DNA from 2 places in the Streptomyces sp. NPDC045899 genome. Region 2 is predicted to be linked to the other one. Evidence: riboswitches for the same ligand, from Rfam matches in the RefSeq annotation. Region 2 holds a riboswitch; the other holds the start of a gene.
The links. Region 2 has a riboswitch for glycine ahead of gcvP (aminomethyl-transferring glycine dehydrogenase). Riboswitches for the same ligand answer to the same signal wherever they lie in the genome.
Positions count from the first base shown of each region.

Region 1: it holds a riboswitch for glycine, as region 2 does, so the genes downstream of both, gcvT (glycine cleavage system aminomethyltransferase GcvT) here and gcvP (aminomethyl-transferring glycine dehydrogenase) in region 2, are expected to answer to the same signal.

Region 1 is NZ_JBWKKP010000007.1:253,343-262,059, reverse strand. It holds gene AC07FT_RS13630 (ABC transporter substrate-binding protein) at 12-1,775, opposite strand; gene AC07FT_RS13625 (ABC transporter permease) at 1,903-2,907, opposite strand; gene AC07FT_RS13620 (enhanced serine sensitivity protein SseB C-terminal domain-containing protein) at 3,312-4,106, opposite strand; gene AC07FT_RS13615 (enhanced serine sensitivity protein SseB) at 4,218-5,012, opposite strand; gene AC07FT_RS13610 (AAA family ATPase) at 5,278-6,033, opposite strand; glycine riboswitch at 6,184-6,292, shown strand; glycine riboswitch at 6,293-6,400, shown strand; gene gcvT (glycine cleavage system aminomethyltransferase GcvT) at 6,455-7,582, shown strand; gene gcvH (glycine cleavage system protein GcvH) at 7,711-8,088, shown strand; gene glyA (serine hydroxymethyltransferase) at 8,112-8,717, shown strand, end outside.
Region 2 is NZ_JBWKKP010000005.1:4,763-13,479, reverse strand. It holds gene gcvP (aminomethyl-transferring glycine dehydrogenase) at 1-2,057, opposite strand, end outside; glycine riboswitch at 2,243-2,341, opposite strand; gene AC07FT_RS09060 (PRC-barrel domain-containing protein) at 2,467-2,784, shown strand; gene AC07FT_RS09055 (DNA polymerase IV) at 2,760-4,259, opposite strand; gene AC07FT_RS09050 (MerR family transcriptional regulator) at 4,348-4,977, opposite strand; gene AC07FT_RS09045 (bifunctional nuclease family protein) at 5,170-5,643, opposite strand; gene ftsR (transcriptional regulator FtsR) at 5,696-6,448, opposite strand; gene AC07FT_RS09035 (FHA domain-containing protein) at 6,466-7,320, opposite strand; gene AC07FT_RS09030 (DUF881 domain-containing protein) at 7,451-8,638, opposite strand; gene AC07FT_RS09025 (small basic family protein) at 8,644-8,717, opposite strand, start outside.

The DNA of each region.
Region 1 (8,717 bases), on a different contig from region 2:
CAGACGGACCGTCACTTGACCCCGAGGGAGACGTAGTCGTAACGGCCGTTGTACGCCGCCGACGTGTAGGCGTTGGTCAGACGCGAGCTGCGCCAGGTGATGTTCTTCTCGTAGATGAACGGCAGCTGCACCGCCAGGTCGGCGACCTTGTGGTTCATCTTCTTGTAGATCTCACCGGCCTTGACCGGGTCGGTCTCCTTGAGCGCCTCGTCGAAGTACCCGTTGATCTCCGGGTTGTCGGTCTCGGAGACGTTGTAGTTACCCGTCTGCTCGATGAAGCGACCGTCGATCAGCGGCTGCGAGAAGCCCTGGCCGGTCGGGAAGTCCGGACCCCAACCGGTCATCGACAGACCGTAGTTGCGCTTCTTCATCACCGACGGGGAGCCGGTGATGCTGGCGGACGAGGCGCCCTCGATGGGCTCGACCTCCAGCTTGATGCCGACCTTGCCCAGCGACTCCTGGAGCGACTCGGCGGCTTCGACCTCACCGGGCTGGTCGTTGCGGGCCACGATGTTGGCCGAGAAGCCGTCCGGCTTGCCGCACTGCTTCAGCTCGGCCTTGGCCTTGGCCTTGTCCGGCCGGCCACCGCGCTTGAGGACGCCGTACGGGTCGTAGTCGTCCGCGCCCTTGATGCTCTTGGGGAGCATGTTGGTCGCGATCTCACCACCGGCCTGCGGGCCGCCACGGCTGGTCTGGAGCGACTTGTAGTCGGCTCCGTACATGACCGCCTTGCGGCAGTGGATGTTGTCGAACGGCTTGACCTTGGTGGCCATGTCGACGTACCGGATGAAGCTGGTCTCGATGTTGTCGACGTTGCCCTTGTGCTGCTTGAGCGCGGTGGTGCGACCGGACTGGGTCATACCGGTGGCGCTCAGGAAGACGTCGTAGTCGCCCTTGACCAGGAGCTTGTCGATCGCCTCAAGGTTGGAGTTGAAGGTGACCGTGACCTTGTCCGGCAGCGCGGCGCGGACCGGGTCGGTCTTCCGGTCCCACTTGGGGTTGCGGACCAGGGCGGCGCTCTTGCCGGGCGAGTACGAGGTGAACTTGTACGGGCCGGAGGAGAAGGGCCGGTTGGTGTACTTGGCGCCGGTGTCCTTGGACGCCTTCACCGGCGAGCCGGTCGGCATCGCGAGCATCTGCTCGAAGTCACCGTTGGGCTTGGCGAGGTTGAAGACGATGGTCTTGTCGTCCGGCGTCTCTATCGCCTTCAGGCCCAGCTTGTCCTTGGCCTTGTCCTTGTACGGACCGGGGTACTCACCCTTGGGGTCCAGCACCTGGCGCAGGTAGCTGGGGCCGCCGGAGACGACGTCCTTGGCCCAGATGCGCTCGATGCCGTACTTGACGTCCTTGGAGGTGATGGCGGAGCCGTCCTCCCAGCTGACGCCGTCACGCAGGGTGTAGGTGTACTTCTTGCCGCCATCGGAGATCTTGGCCGTGGAGGTGGCCAGGTCCGGGACCAGCTCGTTGGCGGCCTCGCCCGGCTTGGGCGCGTAGGTGATCAGTTGGCGCGCGTAGAAGCGGGAGAAGTCCCAGGCGAAACCGTAGTACTGACGCTGCGGGTCCAGGGAGTCGAAGTCCTGCTTGTTGATGAACTTCAGGGTGCCGCCCTTCTTGGACGACTTGTTGGCAACGCCCTTCATCGCGGCGTTGAAACCGGCCCCCGAACCACTCTCGTCATCGGATCCGCCGCCGCAGGCCGCCGTGGCCAGGAGGGCGCAGACGACGGCCGTCGCACCGGCGATCCGCCTGCTTCTCGGCGAACGTAGGGGATTCATAGTTGCTGCAACCTCCGGGATAGCGGTCCTTGGCATGGCGCCGGGGAGTGATCGGATAGCCGCCTGACAGATGAGGCAGGGGGACATTCGTCTGGGTGCGCCCGGACCGGAGCCGGGTGTGTCACCGTCATCGGGTGCCCTTCGGGTCGAGGGCGTCGCGGACGCCGTCGCCGAAGAGGTTGAAGGCCAGCACCGTGATGAAGATCGCCGCACCGGGGATGATCATGAACATCGGATCGTCCTCGTAGGTGCCCACGGCCTTGGAGAGCATCTGCCCCCAGGACGCGGTCGGCGGCTTGACGCCCGCCCCGAGGAAGCTGAGCGCCGCCTCGGTGAGGATGTTGGTGGGGATCATCAACGTCGTGTAGACGGTGATCGGCGCCACCAGGTTGGGCAGCAGTTCACGGAAGAGGATGTAGCGCCGGCCGGCGCCCAGGCTCCGTGCGGCCTCGACGTATTCCTTCTCGCGCAGCGAGAGGGTCTGGCCGCGCACGATCCGGCCGACGTACGGCCAGCCGAAGAAGCCGATCACCGAGACCAGGATGGTGATGCGCACCCCGCTGCCGGTCAGTCCCAGCAGGTCGTTCGGGAGCACCGACACCAGGGAGATGATGAAGAGCAGCTGCGGGAAGGCCAGCAGCATGTCCATCGTGCGGCTGATGACCGTGTCCACCCAGCCACCGAAATATCCGGCGATGATGCCGAACACGGTGCCCAGGACCACGGCGACGACCGCCGCCAGGAAGGCCACCAGCAGCGAGATCCGCGCCCCGTAGACCACCCGGCTGAACACGTCGCGGCCGTTGGAGGGCTCGACACCGAAGAGGAAGTCGGAGCTCATACCGCCCCAGTCACCCTTGGGGGTGCCGAACAGCGGGTCGATCTTCTCCTGATGGAACTCGTTCGGCGGATGGCCGAGCAGACTCACGATCAGCGGCGCGAAGATGGCCACGAGCACCAGCAGGACGACAACGGCTCCACCGGCCAGCGCCAGCTTGTCCCGCTTCAGCCGCATCCAGGCGATCTGCCGCAGCGATCTGCCCTCGACCGATGCCTTGACTACATTCGCCGCTACATCGGCAGTCGCGACCGGCTCCGCCTCCGCGCTCGTGCCGTGCAATGGTGCCGTCATCGTGGTGGGGACCCCTTCTCGACCGGCGGTGACCGGCCCACGACTCGCCGCTGTGGCGGCTTCGTTCACAACCTGGAGAAAGTCAGGCTCGTGGTCGGAACCTTTCCTGAAGGGGCTCTACGCGCAGAACCGCACCCCTTGGAGCGGGAGTCTTCATCGCGCTTGTGATCAGCCGCCAGACCCCACGGGCAATGGATGCCTAACCGTGATGTGGGGCACACAGTTCCGGTATACGGACAGTCGTGGTGCGAGAGCGAGGCAGCAACGGGGGCCCGCTATGGGGGTTTCGACCGGATACAGGCGATGTGCGCCTCCGGACGTGCCGGGGCTGCGCGCCCCGGCGGGCCAGGGTCAAACCTTGGTAAACGAACGGGTCATGGCCGGTTCAGCCGGCGGGACGCCGATCAGTACGCGGGGCGCGGGGGCGGATAGCCATAGCCGTAGGACGGGGCGGCGGGCGCCGCGCCGTAGGCGTCCCGGTCGAAGAACGGACGGGCGTTGGCCCGCATCCACAGGGCGACCGGGTCATAGGCGTCGGAGAGCGCGACGGTGGAGACCGGCAGCCCGTCCGGCACCGCGCCGACCGACTGCTCCATCATCGCCCGTACCGACTGCACGGCCGGACCGCTGGTGTCGTACAGATCCAGGCCGATGGCCAGATACGGCGCACCCAGCGCGGGCTGCACCCAGGCCCTGCGCAGCGACCGCACCGCGGCGGTGCGATGCGCGTTCTGCCCCAACAGGGCGTAGAACTGGGGGATGTCGATACCGGGGTCGGACACCCGCAGCGGCCCCGCGGGCAGCCGGTCCAGACCACCGGCGATCCGGCGCAGATCGAGCCAGGGGATACCCACACCGCCACCGGGCGCATGCGGATTCAGCCACAGGCCGTAGCGGTCGCGGTAGAGGGAGTCGGCGATCAGACGGCCGTCCACCACCTCATGGGCACGGTTCCAGCCACTGGCGGCCAGCTCCTGGGCGGAGGTCACACACGGGGCGTAGCCGAGGCCCTTCACGTCCATGTTGCCGTACTGGGCGTCGGAGGCGCCGGGCGAGCCGTGCCACAGCAGCATCCAGACCTGACCCTCGGCGAGGGCATGCAGCAGCGCCTCATAGGCGTCGTACCGGCCAGGAGCGACCTGTTGCAGCGTCCGCTCCACCTGACCGGCGGCCGCCCCCCACTCCGCGCCCGCGCTCACCTGGGTCCGCCCCTCTCTCGGCTGTGCCCCGTACCTCAGCGGGACGCGTGGGTGCGTCCCGCCTGGTCATCAAACCAGCTTACGGGCCACGGCTGAGGGCCCTGGGATGAGTCAGAGGTCACGGTCGTAGAACGGGCGCACCCGTTCCAGCATCCAGTCCGCGACCGGGTCCTGTGCGACGTCCAGCAGAACGAGCTGCACGGTCCAGGGGAGCGGTATCGTGCCGAGCGCCCGCCCGAGCGCGTCCACCGCGAGCGCCTGACCCTCCGGGCCGGGTACGTCGAGCTCGATACCGACGAAGAGGGCGGGCGGGTCCCCCTCGACGCTGGCCAGGGCGCGCCGGGCGGTGCGTATCCCCTTGTCCTTGGCGAACTCGATCCCGGCGGCGGCCAGGAAGTCGACCGGTTCTTCCTGCCAGTCGGGTTCGAAGAGCCGCACCCGGCCGCCGGAGGCCGGACCGTCCAGCGCGGAGCGGCCGCTACGGCACAATTCGGCCACCGCGGCAGGCGGCAGTGGTACGCCCACCGCGCCACCGGGGTTCACCGCGATGCCCAGCTGGGGCGGCAGCCCGCGGGCGAACTCCACGGCGGGGGCGACGGTGAACGACATATGGCCGCCGACGATCTGGAGGAACTGCTGCTCGGAGCTGAACACCGGGACATACGCGGCGCCTTGGATCTCCATGGTCGGCAGGTCGAGCCCACGGCTGTCCGGACCCCCGCCGTTCGGCAGCGGAACCCAGACATGGCTGCGGCCGAGCACCTCGACGATGCGGGGTCCGGCTCCGGGGACCTCGACAGAGGCGGCCAGCACCTCTTCGAGCTCGTTGCCGGGGAACGCGGGCACAGTGCTGTCGGGGAATCCTCCGTGAGCCGGTGGGAGACCGTGCTGCTCCGGGATGCTCATCTCTTTCAACCGCCATCTCGTCCGAACTGCCCCAGAAGCCTAACCTCTGGGCGCCGCAAGGCCATGGGGCACGTCGTCATCTCCACACCACATCCCCACCTCGGTGCGGTGCGCGGTGTCCGGACAGCGCTCGGCGTGCGCTCGGGGCGCACTCGAATCCGGCTCGCACCCCGTGCGTATCCCGTTCGCATCCCGACGGATCCCGTGCGCATCCCGCCCGCCGGGCGCGCGATGTCCTCCCGCCTCCCCCGCAGGGGACGCCGCGTCACTCGAAGGAGATGCCGCGCAGCGCGCTGGTCGCCTCCCGGTCCAGCAACACCACCGAGGCGCAGCCCGCCGGCGGCCGTCCCGCCTCCACCCCGGCGACCAGCCGCCGCACCGCGCGGCGGTGCCGTCCGAAGGCGTACCCCGAGACCCCGCGGCCCCGGGCGGCCTGTCCCTCCAGGGCCAGCCCGGGGTCCACGTCCAGCAGGACCATATGGAGCCGCCGCCCCCGGCGCCGGGTGTCCCGGGCCAGCCAGCGGCGGACCCAGGGCAGCGCGCCGCAGTCGTGCACCACCACACTGGCGTCCGAGCGCAGCGCGCGGCGCAGCCCGGCGTAGTGGGCGCACCGGACCAGCGGCCGGTAGAGCGCGTAGGGCAGCCAGCCCGGCAGCCGCCGCTGCCACGCCTCGCGCATGTCCTGGGAATCGATCCGGACCACCGCGCCGCCCTCGTCGTCCAGCGGGGCGACCGTCCGGTGGATCAGTGTGGTCTTGCCGCTGCCCGGCAGCCCGGAGGCGACCAGTACGTCATGGGCCGGATAGCGCAGCTCGGGCACGGCCGCGCCGCCGTCCCGCGGCGCCGTCCCGGCCGCTTCGGCACCTCTGCCACCGCCGGTGTCCTCGCCACGGTCACCGCCCGTGCGCAGATCGTGCACCACGGCCCTGCGCCCCGGCCGGACCGGCCCGGCGGACGGCGCGCGTCCGCGCCGCACCGGCAGGGGCCCACATGACGTCGTAAACGTTCCCTGCCCATGCACCGTGATCGTCCTCCCAGGTCGGTCACTGCGGCTCGTACCCGAAGAGTGTCAAGAAAAGGTAATGTCCATCAAGGCGCTCACGTCACGGACCGGGGGTTCCCTTCTCGCCAGTACGTGCGATGATGGCCGCGCAACTCCATACCGGCCGCTTGAATCCGCGCGGGAGAGTCCTGGGTCAAACCGGCAGCAGCCGAGGCCCGGGCGCCGAAGGAGCAAGTCCTCCCTTGAATCTCTCAGGCCCCGATACCGCGCGGGCGAGGCAGATCTGAAAAGCGAGCCGCTGTGCGTGGCTCCACCCAAGGTGCAAGCCGGACCCCATGCGGGCGTCACGGCGAACCTCTCAGGTTCCGATGACAGATGGGGAGGACGTTTTCCGCGTCCTTGATGTCCCAGCCACGATTCTGATCTTGGAGCCTGAATCATGACCGACGCCCCGACCGCGCCACGCCGCACCGCGCTGGACGCGCTGCACCGTGCGCTCGGCGCCACCATGACCGACTTCGCCGGCTGGGACATGCCGCTGCGCTACGGCAGCGAACGCGATGAGCACAACGCGGTGCGCACCCGCGCCGGGCTCTTCGACCTCTCCCACATGGGTGAGATCACCCTCACCGGACCGCAGGCCGGTCAGGCCCTGGACCACGCCCTGGTCGGACATCTGTCGGCGCTCGCCGTGGGCCGGGCCCGCTACACCATGATCTGTGACGCCGAGGGCGGCATCCTCGACGACCTGATCGTCTACCGCCTCGGCGACGAGGAGTTCATGGTGGTGGCCAACGCCTCCAACGCCCAGGTGGTGCTGGACGCGCTGGAGCAGCGGGCGGCGGGCTTCGACGCCGCCGTCCGGGACGACCGCGCGGCGTACGCGCTGATCGCGGTCCAGGGTCCGGAGTCCCCCGGCATCCTCAAGAGCCTGACCGACGCCGACCTGGACAACCTGAAGTACTACGCCGGGCTGCCGGGCACCGTCGCGGGCGTCCCCGCGCTGATCGCCCGCACCGGGTACACCGGTGAGGACGGCTTCGAGCTGTTCGTCGCGCCGGGCGACGCCGAGCGGCTGTGGCAGGCGCTGACCGAGGCGGGCGCCCCGGTGGGCCTGATCCCCTGCGGGCTCTCCTGCCGCGACACCCTGCGGCTGGAGGCGGGGATGCCGCTGTACGGCCATGAGCTGACCACCTCCACGACCCCCTTCGACGCCGGGCTCGGCCGGGTGGTGAAGTTCGAGAAGGACGGGGACTTCGTCGGGCGCGAGCCGCTCCGGGCCGCGGCGGGCAGGGCCGAGAGCGAGCCGCCGCGCAAGCTGGTCGGGCTGATCGCGTCGGGCCGCCGGGTGCCGCGCGCCGGTTATCCCGTGGTGGGCCCGGACGGCGCGGTGATCGGTGAGGTCACCTCGGGTGCCCCCTCCCCCACGCTCGGCAAGCCCATCGCCATCGCCTACGTGGACGCGGAGCACGCGAAGCCCGGCACCGAGGGCGTGACCGTCGACATCCGCGGTACCCGTGAGCCGTACGAGGTCGTCGCGCTCCCCTTCTACCGGCGCGAGCGCTGACCGCGCCGGTAGCAGCCCCCTTAAGGGGCGCGGCGGCCCCGGCGCCATCGGCCCCGTAGCACGCCCACCCCGTCCCATCAGCCAAGACCCGTTCCTCATCACTGCCTCGCATCCAGGAGAATCGGACCATGAGCAACCCCCAGCAGCTGCGCTACAGCAAGGAGCACGAGTGGCTGACGGCCGCTGACGACGGTGTGTCGACGATCGGTATCACCGAGTTCGCGGCCAACTCGCTCGGCGATGTCGTCTACGTCCAGCTTCCGGAGGTGGGTGCCACCGTCACCGCCGGTGAGAGCTGTGGCGAGCTGGAGTCCACGAAGTCGGTGAGCGACCTGTACGCACCGGTCTCCGGAGAGGTCACCGAGATCAACGAGGATGTCGTGAACGACCCGGCGCTGGTGAACTCCGCCCCCTTCGAGGGCGGCTGGCTGTTCAAGGTGAGGGTGACGGACGAGCCGGACGACCTGCTCTCCGCCGATGACTACACCTCCTTCTGCGAAAACTGACCCTCCTCTCGATCGGGACCCTGATGTCGCTTCTCAACAGCTCCCTTCATGAGCTCGACCCGGACGTCGCCGCCGCCGTCGACGCCGAGCTCCACCGCCAGCAGTCCACCCTGGAGATGATCGCCTCGGAGAACTTCGCTCCGGTGGCGGTCATGGAGGCCCAGGGTTCGGTCCTGACCAACAAGTACGCCGAGGGCTACCCCGGCCGCCGCTACTACGGCGGCTGTGAGCACGTCGACGTGGTCGAGCAGATCGCCATCGACCGGGTGAAGGAGCTCTTCGGCGCCGAGGCGGCCAATGTGCAGCCGCACTCGGGCGCGCAGGCCAACGCGGCCGCCATGTTCGCGCTGCTCTCCCCCGGCGACACCATCCTGGGACTGAACCTGGCCCACGGCGGCCATCTCACCCACGGGATGAAGATCAACTTCTCCGGCAAGCTCTACAACGTGGTGCCCTACCACGTGGACCCGCAGACCGGCCTGGTCGACATGGACGAGGTCGAGCGGCTGGCCAAGGAGCACAACCCCAAGCTGGTGATCGCGGGCTGGTCGGCCTACCCGCGCCAGCTGGACTTCCCCGCCTTCCGGCGGATCGCCGACGAGGTCGGCGCCTACCTGATGGTGGACATG
Region 2 (8,717 bases):
CCGCCCGCGTCGTGCACGGCGGCGCAGATCTCGGTGATGTGCTCCTCGAACACCCCGTGGGTGGAGGGGTAGGTGACCATCAGGACGGCCAGTTCGTCGCCGTGCTTCTCGATCTTGGCGCGCAGGTCGTCGGTGTCCACCTCGCCGTCCTCGCCGGTCTTCACCACGACGACCTTCATGCCCGCCATCACGGCGCTGGCGGCGTTGGTGCCGTGCGCGGAGGACGGGATCAGACAGACGGTCCGCTGGGTGTCGCCGTTGGCCCGGTGGTAGGCCCGCACGGCCAGCAGCCCGGACAGCTCACCCTGGGAACCGGCGTTGGGCTGGAGGGAGACCTTGTCGTAGCCGGTGACGGCGGCCAGCCGCTCCTCCAGCTCGCGGATGAGCGTCAGATAGCCCTGGGCCTGCTCGATCGGCGCGAACGGGTGCAGGGCGCCGAACTCGGGCCAGGTGACCGGCTCCATCTCGGTCGTGGCGTTGAGCTTCATGGTGCAGGAGCCGAGCGGGATCATGCCCCGGTCCAGGGCGTAGTCCCGGTCGGAGAGCCGGCGCAGGTAGCGCAGCATCGCGGTCTCGGAGCGGTGCTGGTGGAAGACCGGGTGGGTCAGATAGGCGTCCTCGCGCAGCAGCTCCCGCGGCAGCGCCTCGCCCGCGGCGGCGTCCAGTTCGTCGATGGAGGGGATCCCGGTGCCCTCACCGCTGCCGCCGTCGACACCGAAGGCGGACCAGACGGCGGCGAGCTGGGCGCGCCCGGTGGTCTCGTCACAGGCGATGCCGACGTGGTCGGCGTCGGTCAGCCGCAGATTGACCCCGGCCTCGCGGGCCGCGGCGACGACGTCGGCGGCGCGGCCGGGCACCCGGGCGGTGAGGGTGTCGAAGTAGGCGCCGTGCGCGACCTCGACACCGCCCGCGCGCAGCCCCTCGGCGAGGACGGTGGCGTAGCGGTGGGTGCGGCGGGCGATGGCCGCCAGCCCGTCCGGACCGTGGTAGACCGCGTACATCCCGGCCATGACGGCCAGCAGGACCTGGGCGGTGCAGATGTTGCTGGTGGCCTTCTCGCGGCGGATGTGCTGTTCACGCGTCTGGAGGGCCAGCCGGTACGCCTTGTCACCGTCGGCGTCGACCGAGACCCCGACGAGGCGCCCGGGCAGGCTGCGGGCGAAGGTGTCCCGGACAGCCATGAAACCGGCATGCGGGCCGCCGAAGCCCATCGGCACACCGAACCGCTGGCTGTTGCCGACCGCGATGTCCGCGCCCAGCTCACCGGGGGAGGTGAGCAGCGTGAGGGCGAGCAGATCGGTGGCGACGGTGACGACCGCGCCGAGTTCATGCGCCCGCTCTATGACCGGGCGGGGGTCGCGCACCGCGCCGGAGGCGCCCGGGTACTGGAGCAGCACGCCGAAGACACCTCGCTCGGCGACCTCGTCCGGGATGCCCCCCGACAGATCGGCGACGACGACCTCGACCCCGGTGGGCTCGGCCCGGGTCTGGATGACGGCGATGGTCTGCGGCAGACAGTCGGCGTCGATCAGGAAGACGCCTTCCTTGACCTTGCCGACGCGGCGCGAGAGCGCCATCGCCTCGGCGGCCGCGGTGCCCTCGTCCAGCAGCGAGGAACCGGCGGTGGGCAGCCCGGTCAGCTCGGAGACGACGGTCTGGAAGTTGAGCAGGGCCTCCAGCCGGCCCTGGGAGATCTCCGGCTGGTAGGGGGTGTAGGCGGTGTACCAGGCCGGGTTCTCCATGACGTTGCGCAGGATCACCGGCGGGGTGAAGGTGCCGTAGTAGCCCAGGCCGATCATGGACGGCAGCACCTGGTTGCGGTCGGCGAGACCGCGCAGCTCGGCGAGGACCTCCGGCTCGGTGCGGGCCGGGGGCAGGTCCAGAGCCTCGGTGCTCTTGATGACGTCCGGTACGGCCGTCTCGGTCAGCTCGTCGAGCGAGCCGAAGCCGACCTGGGCGAGCATCTTGGCCTGCGCCTCGTTGTCGGGACCGATGTGGCGCTGCTCGAACGGAGTACCGCGCTCCAGATCGGAGAGCGAGGTGCGGTTGGCGGTCATCTGCGGGGGCCTCCTGGTCTCACGACCGGCGAGGGGCACCACGGCGCGGGTGCCCGGACGGCCTCCCCCTCTGTCATCAACCTGAGAGCTTCACCGGCCCGCTTACCGTGACCGGCTTTCACCGTCGGTGAGGAGGGGTTTCGGAGCGACGCCCGCCCGTGGCCCACCCTGCTTTCCAGAGTGACCTCACCCGCACGGTACGTGTGCCTGAGAGATTCCGGGGAGGATTTGCTCCTTCGGCGCCTCCGTCAGCGATCGACGGAGAACTCTCCCGCACGGGGTCTACAGCCACAGCCAGCGTACCAGCGCATCTGTCGCACGGTCGGGGCCCCGACCGCTCGAGTGGACGCGCGACGTGATGTGGCTTTTTGTAGTTATCACTGGACAATTGCCACCTGTGGGAGAGAGCGTGCAGACCGATATCGACCCGCGGACCCTGATCGGCCGCAAGGCATTCGACCGCGAGGGCGCCAAGATCGGCACCGTGGACGAGGTCTATCTCGACGACGCGACCGGCGAGCCCGAATGGGCGGCGGTACGCACCGGACTGTTCAGCCGTGATGTGTTCGTACCGCTGGAACCGAGCGAGGTCGTCGGCGACACCCTCCGGGTGCCCTACGAACGGGCGCTGATCAAGGACGCCCCCGACTTCGGGGTGGGCCGCCATCTCTCACCCGAGCAGGAGCTCCAGCTCTACCACCACTACGGACTGGACGTCACCGGCTGACCCCGGCCGGAGCCCTGGACCCGGTCGGAGTCAGGGACCGCGGCGGCTCCGGAGCCGTCGGAAGCGGCGGGTCCGGCCCCGGCCCCGCCGCCGGGCTCCAGCAGCGGCAGTGGCTCACCCGGCTCCAGCGCCGGGTCGTCCACGGCGAACGTGCGCACCCGGCCCGGCCCGGACCAGGGCGTCTCGAAGCGCACCGTCACCCGGCCCACCCCGCTGCCCTGCACCCATCCCTCGCCGAACTCGCTGTGCCGCACATCCGTCCCCGGCAGCCAGCGCCGCGGCGCGCCGGGGTGCTCGGCGGCCCCCTCCGCGCCCGCTCCCGGGCCCTCGGGGCCGCCGCCCCCCGGAGCCGCCTCCCCGCCCTCCGGCGCCTCATGAGCGGCCCGCGCCGCCTCCGCGGCCTGTGCCGCCTGTGCGAACAGGTCCTCCTGGGTGAAGTCCGCCAGACCGCTCACCCCCACGCCCAGCAGTCGCACACCCGCCGTGGTGTCCACGCCCTCCAGCAGCCGGGCCGCCGCCTCCCGCACCACCGCGGGGTCGTCCGTGGGACCCCGCAGGGTCTCCGAGCGGGTCATCGTGGAGAAGTCGTACCGCCGCACCTTGAGCACGATCGTGCGCCCCGAATGACCCGCCGCGCGCAGCCGCCCCACACAGCGGTCGGCGAGCCGCGCGACCTCCAGCTGCACCCGGGTGCGGTCGGTCAGATCGACGTCGAAGGTGTCCTCCACCGACACGGACTTGGTGTCCCGCTCCGCGACCACCGGGCGCTCGTCCCGTCCACAGGCCATCAGATACAGCGACGCCCCGTGCGCCCGGCCCAGCAGCCGCACCAGCTCCGCCTCGCCCGCCTCCCGGGTCTCCAGCACGGTGTGGATCCCGGCTCTCCGCAGCGCCTCGGCCGTGGCCGGGCCGACGCCCGGCAGGGTGCGCACGGACAGGGGCGCGAGCAGCTCCCGTTCCGTACCCGGCGCGATGACCACCAGGCCGTCGGGCTTGGCCCGCTCCGAGGCGATCTTGGCGAGCATCTTGGACCCGGCCAGCCCGACCGAACCGGTCAGCCCGGTCACCGCCCGTATATCGGCCCGCAGCCGCTCCCCCACCGCCCGCGCGGCACCGGCGGTGGGCTCGGTGCCGCCCGCCTCCAGGTCCACGAACGCCTCGTCCAGACTCAGCGGCTCCACCAGCGGCGACAGGGTGTGCAGCAGCGTCATCACGGCGTCACTCACCCGGCGGTACAGGGTGAAGCGGGGGGTGAGATAGGCGGCGTTCGGACACAGCCGGCGGGCCTGCGCCATCGCCATGGCCGAATGGACCCCGAACACCCGCGCCTCATAGGAGGCCGTGGCGACCACGCCCCGCGGCCCGAGGCCACCCACGATCACCGGTTTGCCGCGCAGGCTTGGCTTGGCCGCCTGCTCCGCCGCGGCGAAGAAGGCGTCCATGTCCAGATGCAGGATCGTCGGCGCGGCCCTCACATCTCCGATGCTGCCCTACGCCACTGACATCCGGGCCGTACGGGCCCGGCGCTCCCCCGGCCACCGCCGGGAGGAGCCCCCCGCCCCGTCAGCCCGCCCTGTTCCGGCGGCGGGCCAGTTCATCGGCGGGGTTGTTGCCGACCAGCGTCTCGCCGGTGTCCACGCGCTCCCCGTGCAGCTGGGACAGCGCGCTCTCGACATCGCGCCACACCACGCCGACCGCGATCCCGAAGACGCCCTGACCGCCCTGGAGCAGGTCGACGACCTCATCGGGCGAGGTGCACTCGTAAACGGTGGCGCCGTCACTCATCAGGGTCATCTGGGCGAGGTCGTCCAGCCCGCGGGCGCGCAGGTGCTGGACGGCGGCCCGGATGTTCTGCAAGGACACACCGGTGTCCAGCAGCCGCTTGACGATCTTCAGGACGACCACGTCCCGGAAGCTGTACAGCCGCTGGCTCCCCGAGCCGTAGGCCGGCCGTACGCTGGGCTCCACCAGGCCGGTACGGGCCCAGTAGTCCAGCTGGCGGTAGGTGATGCCCGCGGCCGCGCACGCGGTGGGCCCGCGGTAGCCGACCCGCTCCGTCCCCTCCGCGGCGGGCTCCCCGCCCGGCGGCGCGATCTGTGCCGCGACCCGAGCCTTGAGTGCCGGTTCGGCCGGTGCGCCCCCCTGGAGCGCAAACGGACCGCCGGCCGCCGTGCCGTCGCCGGTGCTTCTCACGCCGACCTCCGTCCTCGACCTGCCATCTTGAAGGTAGGCAGTCACCCGGGGTGCGTCAACGATCGCCACACTCGCCACGCCGAGTGATAATCACCCTAGGGGTGGTTTCCCGTGTCCCTCTTCCGGGAAAGGCTACTCGAATGCTCTAGCGAGGACCGGCATTCGTGGCCACTTGTCGCGCATGTCGGAGGCTTACTGGCTGCTGGTGCCGAAGTCCTCGGGCGAGATCTGATCGAGGAACTCGCGGAACTTCTCCACCTCGTCCTCCTGCTCGTCCGGGATCGCGATGCCGGCGTCGTCCAGCACACCGTCGCTGCCGTAGATCGGCGTCCCGGTCCGCAGGGCGAGCGCTATGGCGTCGGACGGCCGTGCGCTGACCTCGACACCGCTGGCGAACACCAGCTCCGCGTAGAAGACCCCCTCGCGCAGGTCCGTGATCCGGACCTCGGTGAGCTGCTGGCCGACCGCTTCGAGCACGTCCTTGAAAAGGTCGTGGGTCAGCGGGCGCGCCGGTGCCATGCCCTGCTGGGCGAAGGCGATCGCCGTCGCCTCCCCTGGTCCGATCCAAATGGGGAGGTAGCGGTCGCCTCCCACTTCGCGCAGGAGCACGATCGGTTGGTTGGAGGGCATTTCCACCCGGACACCCACGACGTCGAGCTCGTTCACACAGCAACCCTAGGACGTGCGCGGCCGGTTTGGATAGTCGGGGCCTGGCCGCTCAGTGCGCCTGGGCCCGCAGAGCGGTCTGTACAAGGGCCGCGTGAAGCCGTACGGAGAGGGTGGCAAGCTCCCGCGCACTGGCCTCCGCATGGGCCCTGGTCTGCGGATTTCGATGCAATCGCAAGGGGGCGACCAGCTGCTCGACCAGCCCGGCCTCCCGCTCGGCCGACGCTTTCATGATCCGCAGATGGCGTGGCTCCAGACCGAAACGGCCCAGCTCGGCGAGAAGCCGGGCGACGGTCACCGCCTCGCTGTCGTATCCGCCGTCCCCGGTGGCCACGATCAGACCGTAGGACTCCCACTCGGCCAGCTCCGCCTCGCCGACCTCGGCCGCCGCCAGCAGTTCGGCACGGCCCACCCGGGCGGCGGTGGGACCCTCCGGGGGCGCCTCGGACGCCGGGTCCAGCAGCTCGCGCCCCGACTCCCCCTGCCCACCGGCGGGCAGCTGTGGCCGCTCACCGCGCTCCAGGGCCTCCAGATGCTCCCGGATGACCTTGAGCGGCAGATAGTGATCACGCTGCATCCGCAGGATCACGGCGAGCCGCCGCACATCCTCCTGGCTGAATTTGCGATAGCCGGAGGGGGTGCGGCGCGGCTCCACCAGTCCCTCGGACTCCAAGAAACGGATCTTGGAGAGGGTGACCTCGGGGAACTCGTCCCGCAGCAGATTCAGCACGGTGCCGATGCTCATCGTCCGGCCGCCCGCGGGGGCGGTGCCGGTATCGGCACCGCCCGACGGTGTCTGAAGCATGGACCTCCCCTGACGGGTCAGATGCCGGCACCCCGCTGGCTCGGGTAGAAGACCACCCGGTACTTCCCGATCTGCACCTCGTCACCGCTGGCCAGGACCAGTGGCGCGTCGATCTGCTCGCGGTTGACGTACGTCCCGTTGAGGCTGCCGACATCCACGACGGTGAAGCTGCCGTCCTGTCCGCGCCGGAACTCCACATGGCGGCGGGAGACCGTGACGTCGTCCAGGAAGATGTCGCTCTGCGGGTGGCGGCCGGCCGTGGTCACATCGCTGTCCAGCAGGAAGCGACTGCCGGAGTTGGGTCCGCGGCGGACCACCAGCAGCGCCGATCCCAGGGGCAGCGCCTCGACGGCGGCCTGGGCCTCGGGGCTGAGCGAGGGCAGCTGCGTCTGCCCGGTGACCTCGGAGTCGTACGCCTCGAGACCGGAGATCGAGATGGTCGAGGTGGTCTCGGACGCGCGCTCGGACGGGGCACCGCCCCGCAGGGGCGCGCCACAGTTGGAGCAGAACCGGCTGGCCTCGGCATTCCGATGCCCGCACCGCGTACAAACAGGCAAGCCGAACCCTCCACCACTCGAGGTCGATGGTTCTTCGAAACCTATGCGTCCGGCCGTCGAGGGGTCAACAGAAGACGCGCCCCGTCCGCCCGAAATGTCGCCGCCCTGCGGACCACCGACCTGATCCCGGAACAGCGGGCGCTCCTCGCTCCCCCCTCCGCTCTCTTCCGCGGCACGCGGGGCACGGTGGCGGGCGGTGCTGCTGCCGCCGTCCTGGCGAGCACTCTTGCCGAACAACTTCCCGAACAATTTCACGGGCGATTCCCCTTGACTGAAACAGACCCGCCCGTGGGGCAGGACAAACCCTCTACGCACACACCAGACGGTCCGGACACCCTCACAACGTCCGTGACCACCAGACAGTTTCCATCACGCGGGACTCTTCCGGTGCGTTGACCCCCCGCGTCCACATGGTCTCCCTGAGAGACCTTCATTTCGAACCGCCTCACCGTGATGACGACCGAGCGTAGTCAGGCCGCTTCGTGGACCGCAAGGCATCCACAATGATCTTCTTCTGGCGCACGATGGACACAGTGGCCTGCTCCTTCTCCAGACTCTGCACCACACCGCCCGGAATGTTGAGCGCCGGCTCCAGATCCTCCGGCTTGCCGATCACCTTGACGACGTACGGGCGCGTCACCCTCCGTCCATCGATCTCGACCCCTCCGCCGGTGTCCGCGAAGTAGGTGTTCGCGACGACCCGGACGTTGCCGATCTGAATCGCCTCCGCGCCCGCGGCCCGCAGTTCCTGGACGGTGTCCAGCAGCATGTCGGCTTCCACGGCGCCCCGGGAGTCGTTGATCGTCATCGTGATCCCGGGTCCCTGGGCGCCGACCGTACCGGCGAGCACCCCGAGCTGCTGCTCCTTCTGGAGTGTCTGCTTACGGGCCTCCTCGGCCTGGTCCGAGCTGTTCTCCAGTTCGGTGCGCTGCCCTTCCAGACGGCGCTTCTCGTCCTGGAGCCGCTGGGTGCGGTCGTCCAACTCGTCGAGAATCCGCACCAGATCCTCCTGGCGGGCGCCGCGCAGCACGCTGTTCTCATTGGTCGAGCGCACCTGGATGGCCAGACCGAGACCGAGGCCGAACAGCAGCAGGGCGACGATCAGCTGGGCACGCGTCATCCGGGGCGGCCAGAGGCCCTTCACCAGGCGCTGACGGCCGGTGAGCGGCTTCTCCTCGTCCTCCTCGGCCGACCGGTCGGGCGCGGGCCCCGCGGCGTCGTGGGCACCCTTACGCGGCTCCTCGCCGGACGGGCCGGAGGACTGCTCGCCCCCGGCACGCCGGGGGCCGGAGGGGCCCGCCCCGGCGGGCCCGGCGCCCGACGGCGGGGTGCCGCCCGGCCCGGCTCCGGCACGCTCATCGCGCGGCCGCTCGGGCGGAAGCGGCCGTCCGGCCGCGGCGGGACGGTCGGCCGCGGCCGGCTCATCGGACTGCCGCCGGGGCGCCTGAGGCCCGCGGGGCTGCTGAGGCTCCTGGGGCTGGGGCCGCTCCGTCCGCTCACCCGGACCGTTCCGCTCCGGGCGGCGGCCCTTGCTCCTGGCCTCCGCGTCGGGCCGCTCGGTCCGCTCAGGTCGCTCGGGTCGCGGCTCCTGTTCGGACCGCTCCGGCTGCTCGGGGGTGTTGTCAGTCGTCATCGGCCTCACGCCCGGAACACATGGCGCCGGATCGCGGCGGCGTTGGAGAAGATCCGGATGCCGAGGACCACCACGACCC